DNA from 4 places in the Halalkalibacter flavus genome. Region 3 is predicted to be linked to each of the others. Evidence: riboswitches for the same ligand, from Rfam matches in the RefSeq annotation. Region 3 holds a riboswitch; each other region holds the start of a gene.
The links. Region 3 has a riboswitch for thiamine pyrophosphate ahead of thiE (thiamine phosphate synthase). Riboswitches for the same ligand answer to the same signal wherever they lie in the genome.
Positions count from the first base shown of each region.

Region 1: linked by a shared signal. The riboswitch ahead of SAY88_RS22435 (LuxE/PaaK family acyltransferase) and the one ahead of thiE (thiamine phosphate synthase) in region 3 are both predicted to bind thiamine pyrophosphate.
Region 2: linked by a shared signal. The riboswitch ahead of SAY88_RS23920 (ABC transporter permease) and the one ahead of thiE (thiamine phosphate synthase) in region 3 are both predicted to bind thiamine pyrophosphate.
Region 4: linked by a shared signal. The riboswitch ahead of thiC (phosphomethylpyrimidine synthase ThiC) and the one ahead of thiE (thiamine phosphate synthase) in region 3 are both predicted to bind thiamine pyrophosphate.

Region 1 is NZ_JAWRVK010000056.1:8,958-12,126, reverse strand. It holds gene SAY88_RS22445 (16S rRNA (uracil(1498)-N(3))-methyltransferase) at 1-225, shown strand, start outside; gene mtaB (tRNA (N(6)-L-threonylcarbamoyladenosine(37)-C(2))-methylthiotransferase MtaB) at 231-1,580, shown strand; TPP riboswitch at 1,728-1,832, shown strand; gene SAY88_RS22435 (LuxE/PaaK family acyltransferase) at 1,923-3,041, shown strand; gene SAY88_RS22430 (acyl-CoA reductase) at 3,038-3,169, shown strand, end outside.
Region 2 is NZ_JAWRVK010000076.1:2,426-5,594, forward strand. It holds gene SAY88_RS23910 (DUF4430 domain-containing protein) at 1-105, shown strand, start outside; gene SAY88_RS23915 (ECF transporter S component) at 108-623, shown strand; TPP riboswitch at 1,296-1,407, shown strand; gene SAY88_RS23920 (ABC transporter permease) at 1,471-2,244, shown strand; gene SAY88_RS23925 (ABC transporter substrate-binding protein) at 2,272-3,169, shown strand, end outside.
Region 3 is NZ_JAWRVK010000016.1:22,784-25,952, forward strand. It holds gene SAY88_RS12090 (thiazole synthase) at 1-316, opposite strand, end outside; gene thiS (sulfur carrier protein ThiS) at 318-515, opposite strand; gene thiE (thiamine phosphate synthase) at 523-1,149, opposite strand; TPP riboswitch at 1,207-1,313, opposite strand; gene SAY88_RS12105 (YqgU-like beta propeller domain-containing protein) at 1,378-2,496, opposite strand; gene aspA (aspartate ammonia-lyase) at 2,733-3,169, opposite strand, start outside.
Region 4 is NZ_JAWRVK010000002.1:186,628-189,796, forward strand. It holds gene thiC (phosphomethylpyrimidine synthase ThiC) at 245-2,029, opposite strand; TPP riboswitch at 2,160-2,274, opposite strand; gene SAY88_RS02220 (2-hydroxyacid dehydrogenase) at 2,436-3,169, shown strand, end outside.

The DNA.
Region 1 (3,169 bases), on a different contig from region 3:
CGTGGAGAACAAGTTCAGTTGGCTCAGCAGTTAGCATCAGTAACGCTTGGGCAGAAAGTTTTAGTGATTATCGGACCTGAAGGTGGAATCACTGAAGAAGAGCTTCGTCAATTAACTGAACAAGGTGCTATTGCTTGTGGATTTGGACCACGGATATTACGTACGGAAACGGCATCTCTTTATGTGCTTGCTGCGATTTCGTACCATTTCGAATTAATGAGGTGATATTAATGCCTACTGTTGCCTTTCATACATTAGGTTGTAAAGTAAATCATTACGAAACAGAAGCGATTTGGCAGCTGTTTCATAATGAAGGTTATGAAAAAGTTGATTTTGAAGCAACTTCAGATGTTTATGTCATAAATACATGTACAGTAACAAATACAGGCGATAAAAAAAGCCGACAAGTGATTCGTCGTGCAATCCGTAAAAATCCTGATGCCGTTATCTGTGTAACAGGGTGCTACGCTCAAACATCTCCTGCTGAAATTATGGCGATTCCTGGCGTCGATATTGTTGTCGGGACTCAAGACCGTGTGAAGATGCTTGAGTATATTGATCAGTTCAAACGTGAACGAGAACCAATTAACGGGGTAGGAAATATCATGAAGTCGCGTGTTTACGAAGAGCTTGATGTGCCAGCTTTTACTGATCGTACGCGTGCTTCTTTAAAAATCCAAGAAGGCTGTAACAATTTTTGCACATTTTGTATTATTCCATGGGCTCGTGGTTTGATGCGATCACGTGATCCACAGGAAATAATTAAACAAGCCGAACAGTTGGTTCATGCTGGTTATAAAGAGATTGTCTTAACCGGAATTCATACTGGTGGATATGGGGAAGACTTGAAAGATTACAGTCTTGCACGTTTACTTGAAGACTTAGAAAAAGTAGACGGATTAAAGCGAATCCGTATTTCATCGATTGAAGCTAGTCAATTAACTGATGAAGTTATTAATGTGATTGACCGTTCAAATAAAGTTGTGCGACATCTGCATATTCCATTGCAATCAGGGTCAAATACTGTGTTAAAACGTATGCGCCGTAAGTATACGATGGAATTCTTTGGTGAGCGTTTAGATCGTTTGAAAGAAGTTCTACCAGGACTTGCTGTAACTTCTGATGTGATCGTTGGATTTCCTGGAGAAACAGAAGAGGAGTTCCAAGAAACGTTTGATTTTATTGCTAAGCATAAGTTTAGTGAACTACATGTGTTTCCATATTCAAAGCGTACAGGGACACCTGCTGCTCGTATGGAAGATCAAGTTGATGAAGAGATTAAAAATGAACGTGTTCACCGTTTAATTGAATTATCTAATCAGCTAGCAAAAGAGTACGCATCGCATTTTGAAGGGGAAGTGCTTGAAGTAATTCCCGAAGAGCGTGATAAGGAAGATAAAAATAGCGGTTTATTCATCGGATATACCGACAACTATTTAAAAGTAAAAGTTCCTGCTACTGAAGATATGATTGGGAAGCTTGTAAAAGTAAAAATTACAAAAGCGGGTTATCCTTATAACGAGGGCGAATTCGTACGCGTGTTAGAGGAAGATGAGAGAGTACAAGTTGTGAATGGATAATAAAGGCCTCGGGGTAACTGAAGGCACTGAAAAAGGGAACATCACTTTTTCAGTGCCTTCGGGTAACTCAAGGCTTTTTTGCTGTTTGGACAACTATAGCGAGAAGACGTATTTAATGATATGATTTATTGAGCAACTATATTGAATTTTTACCACTAGGGGAGCCGAAGTTGGCTGAGATTAAAGCGTTGTTTTAAACCCTTTGAACCTGAACTATGTAATCATAGCGTAGGGAAGTGGACATCATTTAATCAGCTATATTTTGAGAAAACATAGTGAAGATTGATGACCGCTTTCGAGATAGGAAGCGGTTTTGTTAATGTTGAAGAGGAGTGTTAGATATTGTTAGCTACATATGAAACATTAAAACAAGAACTTAGAAAATTTATTAATCAACCTACTACGAACGATGAACAATTTAATCAAATGGCTCTGAATGTTTTTCAGTTCCAATATAACCACAACCAAACGTATCGAAAATTTTGTAGAAAACGTCGTGTCTCACCTAGAAACATTAAACACTTTTTAGAGATCCCTCCTGTACCGATTGATGCGTTTAAATTAACGACTTTATCAAGTCATCCATTGGAGAAAACAGAAGCGTTATTTATGACAAGCGGAACAACGAATCCCGAAAAAAAAGGTAAAAACTATCACCGAGATTTAGACATCTATGATTTATCTATGAAGACCTTTTTTAAGTTAGCGATTATCCCTGATCTTGAAAAGGTAAAAATGTTTGTTCTTTTTCCGGAAGAAGAAGTGTTGCCAAATTCGTCATTGGCACATTATTTACATATCGCTAAACAATCATTTGGAACAGAAGATAGTTTATACTTTTTTTCAAAAGATGAATTTCAAGTAGAGAAACTGGTTGAAGAACTACAAAAAACGGAAAAAAATAAGGAACCGGTTTTATTGATTGGAGCGACTTTTTCCTTTATTCATTTCTTAGATGAGTGTCGAAATAGAAATCTGAACTTTGAATTACCTGCTAAAAGTCGCTTAATGGATACAGGGGGAGCCAAAGGACGATCGCGAGAAATGGAACCAAATGAGTTTAAAACAGAGATGAGCAGGTTATTTTCGTTACCTTTAGAAAATTGCCTCAATATGTATGGAATGACAGAGTTAAGCTCTCAAATGTATGATGGAAACTTTCTTCATAACGAGGTTGAGTATCACAACCCAACGAAACATGCACCGCACTGGGTTAGAACGGTAGTCATGGATATCGAACGAATGGAGAAGAAACCCGTAGGAGAAAGAGGGATTATCGTTCACTATGATTTAGCAAATTTAAATTCAGTTATGGGCATTTTAACAGAGGATATAGGTGTCAGTGCGGGCGATGGATTTTATTTGTTAGGTCGAGCAGAAGGAGCAGAAGCAAAAGGGTGTTCATTAGCGGTTGAACAATTTCTAGCTTCGGCTCAACAATCAAGAGGGGATCTAGTATGATGATAAACTATACTTGTTATCATGCGCCATCCTCATGCGAGAACGACGTTGCTTCAGTTCCTTTTCAAAAGTTAACATTTGAAAATCATGGCAAAAAAATAGAATTATCGGTTCCACAAATCACTCCA
Region 2 (3,169 bases), on a different contig from region 3:
TATTGGCTCTATACGATCAACGGGGAAGAAGCATTAGTAGGGGCAGCTGAATACGAAATTGAACATGGAGACTTGATTCATTTTCATTACGCTTCGATTGAATAGGCATGTCAATTCGCCGAATTACGTTGCTAGCCATGCTCAGTGCTCTTTGTGTGGTAGGCCGAATGGCTTTTGCTCATATTCCTAATGTTCAACCGGTTACGTCCATTATTATAATCACAGCGATGTTTATGGGACCGGTCAATGGCCTCATTCTAGGTTTTGTCAGTACGGTATTAACGAATATGACATTAGGAACAGGCATATGGACCTTTTGGCAAATCATTTCTTGGTCTGTGATTGGGCTTCTCTCTGGCTGGATGGGAAGAGCTCATACGAAGTGGGGTATACCTTTCCTTGTTCTCATCATGTACGCAGGATTTTGTGGTTATTTTTATGGATTTGTCATCTCGTTAAATATGCTGTTCATTAGCGATCGCTTTATCGCGTATTACTTAGCTGGGCTCCCATTTGACACAAACCATGCGATAGGGAATATGATTTTCTTTTCACTCCTTTATCCAGTCATGAGTAGGGTTTTTGTTCATTATTTAAAGAAAGGTCCATTTTCATCGATATAATGAAGGATGTTAAGCTTAAAGGGGCTTTTGAAAAGCAAAATCTTTGTTACAGTGGGATAAAGATTAAGGTATATATTATTTGAGGCGGAGATCGTTACGATTTTCGTCTCTTTTTTCAGGTTTCTTGGGAGAATTGGGCATTATGAAAGGCTTGTTCGGTGTTATGGGAAAGGGGATTAGGTGTTCATAAGAGGGATGAAGACCTGATTGTTGCTCTGGGAAAGGGAATTGGGTCTTCATAAAGGGATGAAGACCTGATCGTGCTCTGGGAAAGGGGATTGGGTCTTCATAGGAGGGATGAAGACCTGATTGTTGTGTTAGGAAAGGGGATTAGGTGTTCATAAGAGGGATGAAGACCTGATTGTTTCTTTGGGAAAGGGGATTAGGTCTTCATAAGAGAGATGAAGACCTGATTGTTTCTTTGGGAAAGGGGATTGGTCTTCATAAGAGGGATGAAGACCTGATCGTTGCTCTTGGAAAGGTATTGGGTCTTCATAAAGCAAATGAAAGCCCGTTCGGTGATATAGCAAGGAGAAAGAGGTCTTCAAGCGTCCGGGAAAAGGATCGCGCTCTATTCTAACTAGAGGGTGGTAATTGCATTAAATAGTTGTTTAAAAGAACAGAATATTGTACAAAGTCAAAATGTGTGATAAGCTTTTCTAGAAAATTTATGAAAAATAATAGGGGAGCTATGAGGTTGGCTGAGAGGATATCCCGATGAAGATATCGACCCTTAAACCTGATCTGGGTAATGCCAGCGGAGGGATGTTTATTAGAATTACATGTTGACATGTAAAGTCTACACGCCTCTAAGGTGTGTAGACTTTTTTTGTGAAAGGAGGGTTTCATGGAACGTTTGCGTCAGTCGATCCGTTCAGTGGCTCCAGCGATCATTGCCATTATTATGTTTCTTGTCGTATGGGAAGTGGCTGTCTGGATTTGGGACGTTGAAAAGTGGATCTTACCAGCGCCAAGCTTGATTGTTCTTACGTTATTTGACACGTGGCATCTATTACCGGAACATATCTGGATGACCACAAAAGAAGCGCTGCTTGGTTTCTTATTAGGAATTATCGTTGCGTTAGTAATGGCTTTTATTTTAGATTTTTCACCGTTTTTACGTAAAAGTTTTTACCCGATTCTCTTATTCTCGCAAACGATTCCTATTATTGCGATTGCGCCGTTACTCATTATTTGGTTTGGTTATGGGATTTTGCCTAAAGTTCTTGTCGTTGCATTAGTCACTTTTTTTCCGGTAGTCGTTAGTGTTGTTGAGGGACTGCAATCAAGTGATCGCGATATGATCCGGCTTGTTCGGTCGATGGGTGGATCGCAACTGCAGGTATTTTCTTCTGTCAGGTTCCCGCATGCATTACCTTATTTATTTACAGGGTTGAGAATTGGGGCTACATATAGTGTGCTGGCAGCAGTAATTTCTGAGTGGGTCGGTGCAAGTTCTGGGTTAGGTATTTATTTAATCAAAGCTCAAAGCTCGTTTGCGACAGATAGGGTCTTTGTTGTTATTGTGTTGATTTCACTTTTAAGCTGCCTTTTATTTTTAGTTGTTGTACTACTCGGCAGACTCATGATGCCGTGGAAACATAAGTCTCATAAAAAATAAACAAATTAGGTCTGAGGAGAGAGTCCGATGTCAAAAAAATTAAGTGCATTTTTATTTTTCATTATCATGCTTATGTTAGTTGGTTGTAACCAAGCAGAAGAGTCAAGTCAAGGGGGAGAGGCCGAAACGGAGGTTGAATCGGAAACAGGGGAAGAGTTACCAGCTGAATCTACAGAGTTAATGGAAGCAACGTTTATATTAGATTGGGTTCCTAACACAAATCATACGGGTATTTATGTTGCGAAAGAAAAAGGGTATTTTGAAGAGGAAGGGATTGATTTAACGATTATCGAACCAGCTATGGAAGGAGCCGTACCAGTTGTCGCAGCAGGACAAGCTGATTTTGGGATTGGCTCTCAGACAGGCGTGACAATTGCTAGATCAACAGGTATTCCAGTTGTTTCGATTGCAGCTGTCATTCAGGAGCACACATCTGGTTTTGCTTCCCCAGTTGAGAAAGACATTACATCACCAGAGGATTTTGAAGGAAAGACATATGGTGGATTTGGTGGTGCGGAAGAAGAAGCAATTTTGGATACGGTATTAAATCAGCATGGGGTTGATCCTTCTTCGGTAGATAATGTGATTGTTGGATCTGCTGACTTTTTTGCGAATACGAAAAGAGACATAGATTTTCAATGGATTTTTTATGGGTGGACAGGAATTGAAGCTGAAGTTCGTGGTGAGGACATTAATATGATTTACCTTAAAGATATTGATCCTGTTTTTAATTATTATTCTCCTGTTATTTTTAGCAGTGAAGCCGTGATTGAAGAGCAGCCTGAGCTAGTTGAAAAGTTTGTAAGAGCTGTCTCGAAAGGATATGAATTTGCGGTTGAGCAGCCATCAGAAGCTGCGGAGATCTTAATTGCCGCTAGCCCAGAAACAAATGAAGAACTGATTCGTGCATCACAAGAGTGGTTAA
Region 3 (3,169 bases):
CTACACTGATTTCTACCTTAATCCAATCACTCAAGCCTGAAGCCTTTGCCAATCTTGCAATTCGAATTGCCTCTTCTGCTGTTTTCGCGCCCGAAGTGTTGGGCAAATAGGTAAAAGACATACCTTCTAAATGTTGTAAAATAGCATCCTCATTCGGAGCTCCTAGATTGACTCGTCTAATAGCAAAGGTCAACACCTCAGCTTCGGATGCCTTGATTGCTTCATTTTGGACAAATGGATTTGGATACCTACCCGTCCCAAGGAAGAAACGCGAAGATAATTCTTTACCTGCAATCGTTAATTTTTTTTGTTTCATCTCAGCCACCTCCAACGAATTGAACAAGTTCAATTCTCATGCCTTCTTTTAGTTCAGTCCCTGACCAATTGGTACGTTCAATAATATTTCCATCTACCTCAGTTACAACAAGATGTGGTTCGAGTTCAAAATGTGACACCACTTCTTCAAGGCTAGAAACGTCTACGTGATGTTCTTCCCCATTTATAATTAAACGCATCTACTATTCACCCTTTTTCCGCTAATATTTTTGTAAATTGCTGACAAACACCTTTTACATCTTTTGCACCAACAATTTCAGATATCATACAAATTCTAGTTGCACCTGCATCTAATACCTGATCTACATTGTGCAGCTTAATTCCGCCGATCGCCACAAACGGAATATTGATCTCTGCAATAACTTGCTTAATATACTCAGTTGTAACAGGATCGACGACATCTACTTTACTATTGGTATGAAAAATCGGCCCAACCCCAATGTAATCAGCTCCACCCGCTTCAGCCTCGCGAGCTTCCTCAATTTTGTGAGTGGAAAGTCCGATTATTTTATCTTGTCCCATAATCTTCCTTGCTTCAGCAAGAGGCAAATCATCTTGGCCAATGTGTATGCCATCTGCATCAACTGCAAGAGCAACATCAATGTGGTCATTTACAATAAACAACACATCATGCTTTCTTGTTAATTCACGTAGTGACTTTGCTTTGTTTAGCACATCTCTTTTGCTACTCGTTTTATCTCGTAACTGGATAATATCAACACCACCCAAAATTGCTTCTTCCATTACTTCTACAAGGTCTCTGCCTTGATGAAATTCTTCACCTGTAATCGCGTATAACTTAAACTCTCTCATGAGTAACCCACCTTTTTATACATAAAATCGAAAAAAAGCCGCATCCGAACATACGGAATACGGCTCAGATGACTTCCCTACGCTGGCGTGATCCAGATCAGGTATGAGGGTAAAAGGATAACCTTTTTCTCAGTCCACTTATGTGGACACCCCTAGTCTATAATACATACTAGTTATACAGTTATTATGACATACTGACTAAAAAAAGCAAGAGGCCAAGTTAACATCTTATTCTTCTATAAGAGGAATAGACGTCCCTTCAGACAAGTCCATAACCATCTCGAAGCGATCTCCAAATAGCAAGAAAGATCCTTCAGGTGAAACATGAATAGGAACATGCCTTTCTAATACAGTCAGCTTTTCTTCAGCATCTCTTTGAATATCATAAGCAACCAACTCAAAACCATCAGTGTAACTAAAGAAATCACTGCTATATTGTGGTCTTAAGTAGTAAAAAATTCCATGTACATCATCATAAGAGTAATAAGGGATCCACCATTGTTCCGAATATGTGTTAAGAATGGGCATGTCAATATGCCTAAAAGCATTTTGCTCATCATAAAATGTGTATGTGGAATACAGGTCATATACAGATTCCACTGTTACAGAGAGCGAGAGACCATCCGGGAAACTCATATATGCAATTACAGCATCCTGCCATTTTTTCACCTCCCCACTATTTACATTGACTTCATATAGAGGTGCTTGAAAATTAGGTTCGAGTTCTTCCCATTTTAAATACCCGACATCAGTAGCCGAAATCCATTGTACATAGGACTGTTCCAAATCGATACTTCTCACTTTCGTTTCAGCTACATCAACTACATACGTTTCAAATTCCCAATCTGGTAAAAAAGCAATCAAAATAAACGTATCAAGTTTATATGGATTCCAGTATGCAGTATATTCTTCGCCGTAATCTTTGATCGTCTGCCTTATCTCACCATTCCGGTCAATAATAACTAAGTGAGCCTCATTATCTACCGTTATATGCGAAATAGCAAATAAAGAGTAATCGGCATTAGCACGGACCTCTGTAATCCACCCGCCCACCTCAACAAAACTTGATGAATGTCCTGTAGAAAGGTGATGTTTATAAAGACTTGAACGCTCTTCTTGTTCTTGCAAATACAAAAGCGTATCATCGTCAAACCAACCTATAATTTCCGTTACAACATGTTCGTTTTGTATAGGTGTAATATCAGCCCCTGTAAAGAAAGAGGTTGATACATCTCGCTTAATTGGTTGATATTCGAAACTTCTTGGTAAGGGTTGACTCTCTAACGGAGCTTGGGTACAGGCTGAAACCATAAAAAGAATCCCAATAATATATACAATTCGCTTCATCTTTCCCCTCCCTCTCATTTAAGCACTTTCGTCTATAGTATTAGACGAAAATAACCCCTTAGACGTTTCAATTTTTTCACACAAAAAAGAAAGATACCTCACACCTTCCGGCCCACTAAATTACTACATTATAGCAGAAAGAGAGATATTTGTACTATGTTTTAGTAAAATAAAAATAGGCACTTATAAAGGTGATTTTACCTTTTAAGTGCCTTCTATACATAAGTCAATGAATCTTACATTTCACCATCTATAAACCTCGAACCAGCAATTCCAGGATTCGTCATTTCCTTTGGATCAAGAATTTCATTCAATTCCTCTTCCGACAAAATTCCTCTTTCAAGACAAATTTCCCGAACTGGCCGATTTGATTGAATTGCTTCTTTCGCCACCCTAGAAGCTACCTCATAACCAACATGAGGATTAATCGCTGTTACAATTCCAACACTTCTTTCAACCATCTGACGGCAATGTTCTACATTAGCAGTCATTCCCTCAATTGCATATTTCCTAAAGACACTTATTCCATTTTGCAAAATTGAAAAGGACTGCAATAAATTAAACACCAAGACGGGCTCCATAACATTTAGCTCTAATTGACCAGCCTCAGAAGCCAAACTTATCGTATGATCATTTCCAATGACTTGAAATGAAATTTGATTTACAACTTCGC
Region 4 (3,169 bases), on a different contig from region 3:
GACCAAATTCGAAAATGATTTATGAAATTTTGTAATCTTTTCTTACTATATGACCTAGTAATATAAAGCTTCTACCTTTTGACAATGCAAACACCTTTTATAAAGTGGAGTACTTTCAAATGAATGGTGACACTTATTTTGTACGTCCTTTAAGTGAGTTTCCCAGTAAAGCAGATCCTCCCTTAATTTATCAATTTTCCTTTGAATATCAGGCACCTTCACCACGTCAATCCTCCTTAGATGTTTACTGATAAATTTTCCCGCCAGACTTCTTAAACTGCTCAGCTTTTTCCTTCAAGCCTTTTTCAATCGCTTCGCTAGTTTCTAGTTTATTTTCTTTCGCATATTGGCGAATGTCATGTGAAATTCTCATACTACAGAACTTCGGACCACACATCGAGCAAAAATGAGCCGTTTTCGCCCCCTCAGCCGGTAGCGTTTCATCATGGTATTCTAGTGCCCGTTCCGGATCAAGTGCTAGATTAAATTGGTCTCTCCAGCGGAATTCAAAACGAGCTTTTGACAAAGCATCATCACGAACTCGTGCACCTGGATGCCCTTTTGCTAAATCAGCAGCATGAGCGGCAATTTTGTACGTAATAACCCCTTCACGTACATCTTCACGATTAGGTAATCCGAGATGTTCTTTTGGTGTTACGTAGCAAAGCATTGCTGTACCAAACCAACCAATCATCGCAGCACCAATAGCTGATGTGATATGATCATATCCAGGAGCAATGTCAGTCGTTAATGGACCTAGTGTATAAAATGGTGCTTCGTGGCACATTTCCAACTGCTTATCCATGTTTTCTTTAATTAAGTGCATTGGTACATGTCCTGGTCCTTCCACCATGACTTGAACATCATGCTGCCAAGCTAGCTTTGTTAGTTCGCCGAGAGTTTCTAATTCCGCAAATTGGGCTTCATCATTTGCATCAGCAATGGATCCTGGTCGTAACCCATCTCCTAAAGAAAACGCGATATCATATGTTTTCATAATCTCGCAAATTTCTTCAAAATGAGTATATAAGAAGTTCTCTTGATGGTGATATAAACACCACTGTGCCATAATCGAGCCACCTCGCGAAACAATACCTGTTAGACGTTTTACCGTTAATGGAACGTATCGCATGAGAACACCCGCATGGATCGTAAAGTAATCAACTCCTTGCTCTGCTTGCTCAATCAACGTATCACGATATACTTCCCACGTTAAATCCTCTGCAATCCCATTGACCTTCTCAAGTGCTTGATACAGCGGAACCGTGCCAACGGGAACAGCAGAATTCCGAATGATCCACTCACGTGTTGTGTGAATGTTTTTACCTGTCGATAAATCCATCATCGTATCAGCACCCCAGCGCGTTGCCCATGTCATTTTTTCAACTTCTTCTTCAATTGATGAAGAAACCGCCGAATTCCCAATATTCGCATTAATTTTCACATGGAAATTGCGTCCAATAATCATCGGTTCTGTTTCAGGATGGTTGATGTTTGCTGGGATAATCGCTCTACCGCTTGCAACCTCCAAACGCACGAATTCTGGATCAAGATTTTCTCTTATTGCGATAAACTCCATTTCAGGTGTAATAATACCTTTTTTTGCATAATGAAGCTGTGTTACATTTTTACCTTTTTTCGCACGTAACGGCTTTCGTTCTAACCCAGGGAAGACATGAGAATTGGCACGTGGGTCTTCTGCCGAAATATACCCGTTATCCTCTGGTTTAATCTTACGCCCTTCGTACTCTTCCACATCATTTCGTTCTTTAATCCACTTGCTGCGAAGAGCAGGAAGCCCTTTTGTTATATCAACTTTGTAATGATGGTCCGTGTATGGACCACTTGTGTCATATACGCGAACTGGCGGATTTTCCTCTTCCCCAACCGTTCCTGATGTCGGACTTAATTCAATTTCTCGCATAGGTACTTGAATGTCAGGCCTCGAACCTTGGACATACACTTTTTTACTGCCTGAAAAGCTAGACATAATTGAAATGTTTTTTTCATTTAATGAAGGTGTGGACATTGAATTCTCTCCTTTTGAAATAGAAAGGACAAAATCTAGACATAAAAAGGAAGGAAGCTGAAGATACATAAAAAAGCCGGAACCAAACAATTGGTTTGGACCCGGCTAATTGATAGAAGTATAGTCAATAAAAATCTTTCTTAAACTTCCCCACGCTGGTATGATCCAGATCAGGTCCAAAGGGTCAACAATCTTTAACGTTCATGTTTCTCAGCCCAACTCATTGGACTCCCCTAGTTAATTCTATTAAATTAATTTATATTGTCATTATATAGGAATCTACAATAAATTCAAACACTTTTTTAGAATTTTTTTCATACACCTCCATTCATTGCCTATGGAACATTGGTTAAAAAAGTTATTTTGTGCTAAAGTTTTTACGTACTATTGATTGAAAGGAGTCTTTATGAAACCAAACGTTCTTGTCTATATGAGAGTTGATAAACGAGTCATTAAAGAATTGGAAAAAGAGTACGAGGTAACAAGTTTCCATAACCATGAATACATAGGAAATCCAGATTTTGACCTTGCATTAAAAAAAGCTGAAGGCATTATTGGACTTGCATTAAAAGTAACGAAAGAACTATTAGACAACGCTCCCAACCTTAAAGTCGTTTGTAACGTATCCGTTGGCTATGATAACTTAGACCTTGAAGAATTAACAAAACGGAAAATACTGGCTACAAATACACCGGGAGTCTTGGACGATACAACAGCAGATGCAATCTTTGGTTTACTGCTTTCAACTGCTAGAAGAATTCCCGAGTTAGATCAGTTTGTAAAGTCAGGACAGTGGGATATTTCTCTCCAACCAGATCAATATGGCGTAGATGTACATCATAAAACTCTAGGAATTATCGGAATGGGGAATATTGGCCGAGCTATAGCGAGAAGAGCTCATTTCGGCTTTGGCATGGATATTCTTTACCATAACCGCTCAAAAAACAAAGAGGCTGAGGAGTTATATCAAGCATCATATTGTGACTTCGATGATCTTCTTACGCAATCAGATTTTGTTTGTTTGATGGTCCCAGCTACGAAAGAAACGGAAAAATTGATAGGAGTAAAAGACTTTAAGAAAATGAAAAAAAGTGCTATTTTCATAAATGGATCCCGTGGAAAAAATGTCGATGAAGAGGC